DNA from 2 places in the Bartonella sp. AS69XJJH genome. Region 2 is predicted to be linked to the other one. Evidence: predicted binding sites of a transcription regulator. Region 2 holds the regulator's gene; the other holds the start of a gene.

Region 1 (3,166 bases), on a different contig from region 2:
ACCCACACGGATAACAGCAACACCACCAGCGAGTTTAGCAAGTCTTTCTTGCAATTTTTCACGGTCATAGTCAGAAGTTGTTTCTTCGATCTGAGCCTTGATTTGATTGACGCGAGCAGTAATTTCGCTCTTTTGTCCAGCACCATCAATAATGGTGGTGTTTTCTTTAGAAATATTGACTTTCTTTGCACGTCCAAGCATATCCAAAGTGACATTTTCAAGTTTAATGCCCACATCTTCAGAAATAACCTGTCCAGATGTCAAGATTGCGATATCCTCTAACATTGCTTTACGACGATCACCAAATCCAGGTGCTTTTACAGCAGCAATTTTTAAACCACCACGCAACTTGTTGACCACGAGCGTTGCCAAAGCTTCACCTTCCACATCTTCAGCAATAATGAGAAGTGGTTTTCCAGACTGAACAACAGCTTCAAGAACAGGAAGAAGAGATTGCAAATTAGACAATTTCTTTTCATGAATGAGAATGTAAGGATCATCAAGATCAGCGACCATTTTCTCAGCATTTGTGACAAAATAAGGGGAAAGATACCCACGGTCAAATTGCATTCCTTCAACGACTTCTAATTCCGTTTCAGCGGTTTTAGCTTCTTCCACGGTAATGACGCCTTCATTGCCCACTTTTTCCATAGCATCAGCGATCATTTTACCGATTTCAGCAGCGCCATTAGCGGAAATGGTTCCCACCTGTGCAATTTCTGCTGAAGTTTGGATTTTTTTTGCTTTTTTGAAGAGGTTTGCCACAACTTCTTCAACAGCAGCATCAATCCCGCGTTTAAGATCCATTGGGTTCATGCCCGCAGCAACAGCTTTAACACCTTCTTGCACAATAGCTTGTCCTAAAACAGTTGCTGTTGTTGTTCCATCACCAGCGATATCATTGGTTTTAGAAGCAACCTCGCGCAACATTTGTGCACCCATATTTTCGAACTTATCTTCAAGTTCAATTTCCTTTGCAACGGATACACCATCTTTTGTGATGCGAGGCGCACCGAATGATTTATCAATCACCACATTACGACCTTTAGGGCCGAGTGTCACCTTAACAGCATTAGCAAGGATGTCGACACCGCGCAACAAACGCTCACGCGCTTCACGGCCAAATTTGACTTCTTTAGCAGCCATTTAATTTCTCCTTGGAGTTTTCTCAAAATAGTACACAATGAAAAATTAAGTGCTTCAATTAGCCCATAATTCCCATAATGTCAGATTCTTTCATGATGAGGAGGTCTTCCCCATTAATCTTGACTTCAGTCCCAGACCATTTTCCAAAGAGGATACGGTCTCCTGTTTTAACCTCTAAAGGCACACGCTTGCCGTTATCATCGAGAGCGCCATTGCCAACAGCAATTACTTCGCCTTCTTGGGGTTTTTCTTTTGCTGTATCAGGGATGATAATCCCACCAGCCGTTTTATTTTCAGATTCAACCCGACGGACAACGACACGGTCGTGAAGTGGGCGGAATTGTATATTAGCCATGTTTTAAATCCTTAAAACTGAACATAATTGCATTAATCTTAAAAGTTCTTGCTAGCACTCATAGCTTGAGAGTGCTAGTATGAGTTAGATATAAAATCGGCATCTCTCAATGTCAAGAATAGCCTAAAAATAATTTCTCTAAATGAAGCTTCAAAGTCTTGCCTCTTATTGCACTTTCGCGTTATCTATCTTTTTTAAGAACCCGTGAACAAAAAAGGATCTTATCATGGTTGAAACACGTCAGGAAACGGATAGCTTTGGAACAATTTCGGTACGTCAAGATCGTTATTGGGGCGCACAAACTGAACGTTCTCTGCATAATTTTAATATTGGCAGTGAAAAGCAGCCTCTTGCCATCATCTATGCCTTAGTTCTTGTCAAAAAAGCTGCAGCTGTTGTAAATATGGACAAAGGAAAACTACCAGAAAACATTGGAAAAGCAATTATTGCCGCCGCCGATGAAGTGCTTGCCGGCGATTTTGATACGCATTTTCCACTCTCCGTTTGGCAAACAGGTTCTGGCACACAAAGCAATATGAATGTCAATGAAGTCATTGCTAATCGTGCGAGTAAGATTTTAGGAGGGAAACTTGGAAGCAAAAAACCAGTTCATCCCAATGACCATGTCAATATGAGTCAATCATCGAACGATTCCTTTCCCACAGCGCTTCACATTGCCACCACGTTGCAAACACGCCAACACTTACTACCAATCCTTGAAGCTCTTATTGCTACATTAAAACAAAAAGAGCAAGAATTTGCAGACATCATTAAAATCGGCCGCACCCATACCCAAGATGCAACGCCTTTAACCTTAGGGCAAGAATTTTCAGGCTATCGTGCCGCATTAGAAGCCAATCTTCAGCGCATTGAAAATGCTCTAACCGATGTCCACATGCTTGCTCAAGGTGGCACGGCTGTTGGCACAGGGCTGAATGCACCCAAAGGTTTTGACATTGCTTTTGCGCAAACAGTAAGCGCTCTCACAGGCATAACGTTCCAAACTGCCAGCAATAAATTTGAAGCACTCGCCCATCATGGCGCCCTTGCGCATTTCCACGGGAGCTTGAATGCTCTTGCTGCTGATCTGTTTAAAATTGCCAATGACATTCGGTTTTTAGGCTCTGGTCCACGTTCCGGTTTAGGGGAACTCAGTCTTCCCGAAAATGAACCCGGATCTTCTATTATGCCCGGCAAAGTCAACCCCACACAATGTGAAGCCTTAACCATGGTCGCATGCCAAGTCTTTGGCAATCATACCAGCGTAACCTTTGCCGCAAGCCAAGGACATTTTGAACTCAACGTTTATAAACCTGTTATTGGCTATAACGTTTTACAATCAATTACCCTTCTTGGTGATTGCATGCGTTCCTTTGATATGCATTGCATTCAAGGATTACGGGCCAATCGCGTTCATATTCACTCGCTCATGGAGCGCTCACTCATGTTAGTCACAGCTCTTGCACCGGAAATTGGCTATGAAAAAGCTGCTGAAATTGCCAAAGCAGCGCATAAAAATGATACAACTTTGCGCACCGAAGCATTAAAAGCAGGCGTTTTTGTAGAGGATTATGACCGATTAGTTGATCCCAAAAAGATGATTGCTCCCCAATAAAACCAATAAACAACCCACTAAAAAAGATGCAAATATCTTAAAACCAATCT
Region 2 (3,166 bases):
GAACGTTCCTTCAACGCATCCGCGGAAGTAATCTGCATAAGCATCAGGCCATGCAATGCAAATGACGGATATAAAACGGCATTTTCGTTGGCTTTTTTCTCGCGCTCCGACTTTTTGGAGTTCATTTTCTATTTTTTTCATAGCTTTTGGAAAATTACGTGTACCATCGGCTTGAATTGCCCAATCAGCAGTATAAACGCCTGGCGCACCCTCCAATGCATCTACCTCTAAGCCTGAATCATCAGAGAGGGCAGGAAGTCCTGTCTTTTTTGCTGCTGAAAAAGCTTTAATATAAGCATTTTCTTCAAATGTTTTTCCCGTTTCTTTTGGTTCTGGCAAGCCCAGTTCTTTTGCCGATTGTATTATTAAACCGAAAGGCTTAGTTAAAGTAGTGATTTCATGCAATTTGCCGGTGTTATGTGTAGCAATGACAAGTTTTTTATCTGCGATGCTTCTCATATAGATTTCTCCAAAAATGAAAGGGGAATTGTTTTTGTGCTAAAAACCGGCTTAAACGCTCAGACACACACATTCTGCTTGATTTTACATAATATGATTATTTTACACGTTTTATGATATTTTATTCCAATAAAATTTTTTATCTTGTATGAAGATAACCTTGCAAAGATATGAAAGACATGTCTTTTTTATGATAGCATTTTTATGGTAAATTTCCAATTTTTTGTTTGCTCTAAAGGATAAAATTTTCTATTTACAGCGGTTTTTGAACAATCCAGATTATCTTGGCAAGTTCCTACAGCAGACCACTTTACAGATCAACTCTTAATCTTAAATATTTCTCACACACTCTAACAAAAAATACCTCCTGCGTAATTTATCAATCGTCACTCTGAAGCTAGCATTTTACGGGTCAATAGGATAATATGTTTTTATACTACTTTAGACTATTTGACCAAACCTTGGCAAAACTTATATAAGAGATGAGGATTTTAAAAGTAGTGAAACAATTGTGATGAAGCACAAACCTATTGATAATGAACTAAAATATCTTGATGAACGTTCGCGTGATATTTTTCGCCATATTGTTGAAGCTTATCTTAATGATGGTGAACCTGTGGGGTCACGCAATCTTTCGCGGCTTTTACGACAGACATTATCGCCTGCGACGATTCGCAATGTGATGAGTGATCTTGAACATCTCGGTTTGATTTATGCACCACATGTTTCTGCGGGCAGAATGCCGACACAATCAGGTTTACGCTTTTTTGTGGATGCATTTATGGAAGCAGGTGATTTGCCAAACGAAGAGCGAGAAAATATTGAAATGCAAGTCAAAGAGGCTGGTCGTGCACAATCGGTTGAACATTTTCTTGTTCAAGCAAGCCGAGTTCTTTCAGATCTTTCACGTGGGGCAGGGCTTGTTTTAGCAACAAAACAAGAAGGAACATTGAAACATATTGAATTTGTGCGCCTTGATAGAGAGCACGCTCTTGCCGTTTTGGTGACTCAACAAGGTGAAGTTGAAAATCGTATTGTTCATTTGCCAGAAGGGGTTACCCATGCACAATTGACGGAAGCAACGAATTTTCTCAATGCCCATATCCAAGGGCGTACATTGAGTGAAGCTAAAGGGGAAATTGCCCGCTTATGCGCAGAAACACGGGCTGCACTTGATGACTTATCGAATCATCTTGTTGAAACGGGATTAGCTCTTTGGGGTGGAGAAGGTGCTGATCATAAAATACACCTCATTGTTCGCGGGCGTAGCAATTTACTTGAAGATGTGAAAGCAGAAGAAGATTTAGAACGGTTACGCCATTTGTTTGATGATCTTGAAACGCGTGAGAGTATGGCACAGCTTCTCGATTTAACGGATGAAGGTTCTGGGGTTAGAATTTTTATTGGTTCAGAAAATAAGTTATTTTCACTTTCTGGTTCTTCCTTAGTTGTAGCACCTTATCGTGATTCACAACAAAGAGTCATTGGTGCTTTAGGCGTTATTGGTCCTACACGGCTTAATTATGCAAGGATTGTGCCCATGGTTGATTATACAGCTCAACTTGTGTCACAGTTATTGCGTTAAAATGATGCAGGTAAGTATTTGTACTATAAAAGCTCATTGTATTATATACATCGATACCCCTTGATTTTTGTCTATAGAATTTCGATATCGAGAATAACGAATCTTATGAAGGAATAAAATTTTTATGTCTGATGAAAAAAACAAATTTACTGACGCTTCATTTGAAAATTGTGATTTAAAAAATCCAGCTGATCGTAATACACTTAAACAGGCAGCCGATGAATTTTTAAAAACACATAAAACAGAGGAACACGAAGACGTTGAAAAAGAAAGCAATGAGGTTAGTGATCTTTTAGTGTCTTTGCAGGATGAAAATAAAGAACTGAAAGATCAGCTTTTACGTCTTGTTGCAGATATGGAAAATCTTCGACGCCGTACTATGCGAGATGTGGCGGATGCAAAGGCTTACTCCATTGCTAATTTTGCACGGGATATGTTATCGGTTTCTGACAATCTCAATCGTGCTTTGGAAGCTATTCCAGAAGGGGCGCGGGAAAGTGATGCTGGTTTGAAATCATTGGCAGAAGGCGTTGAAATGACTGAGCGTGCCATGATGGCAGCATTAGAACGTCATGGGGTGCAAAAAATCCATCCAGAGGGGCAAAAATTTGATCCTCATTTTCATCAAGCGATGTTTGAAATTCCTAATGCCGATGTTCCAGATAATACTGTTCAACAAGTTGTTCAGGCAGGTTATATTATCGGGGAAAGGGTGCTTCGTCCAGCTATAGTGGGTGTAGCTAAAGGAGGAGCAAAAGAAGCTTCTGTTGAAACTGATTCGGCTTAAAACACATCAAGAAATATACCCACAGCGCAAAAGATGTAGCATTGTATGCATTGCTACATTCACGAAGCGTTCTGACAAAGAAGATTCTAAAGGGTGTTACAAACACCCTTTTATCTTTGAAGAGCCCAACTTCCTTTTACAATGTATGGAGCATCGCTTGAAGGAGATGGAGACAACAATAAAACAAAATGATCAACCTCAAAAGGAGGAAATAAAAAGTCGCCTCGAGAAGACAGATAAGAAGGGAGGTCTTCAGGTTTAATATCGAGCAATCTCGCAAGAGTAATATGCGGAGTAAATGGTTTTTCATCAGGCTCTAAGTGCAGTTTGCTCCG

Evidence for each region. The regulator HrcA, encoded in region 2, represses chaperone genes, less so after heat shock. The targets are predictions, from matches to a motif close to GTTAGCACTCNCNNNNNGNGAGTGCTAAC.
Region 1: groES (co-chaperone GroES) is a predicted target of HrcA. The motif match lies at 1,552-1,580, and genes of this name have one in related genera.

Annotation. Positions count from the first base shown of each region.
Region 1 covers NZ_JBHIOO010000004.1:22,747-25,912, reverse strand. The annotation lists partial or broken gene groL (chaperonin GroEL) at 1-1,146, opposite strand, end outside; gene groES (co-chaperone GroES) at 1,205-1,501, opposite strand; gene fumC (class II fumarate hydratase) at 1,728-3,116, shown strand.
Region 2 covers NZ_JBHIOO010000001.1:195,016-198,181, forward strand. The annotation lists gene rdgB (RdgB/HAM1 family non-canonical purine NTP pyrophosphatase) at 1-459, opposite strand, end outside; gene hrcA (heat-inducible transcriptional repressor HrcA) at 974-2,044, shown strand; gene grpE (nucleotide exchange factor GrpE) at 2,169-2,831, shown strand; gene thpR (RNA 2',3'-cyclic phosphodiesterase) at 2,942-3,166, opposite strand, start outside.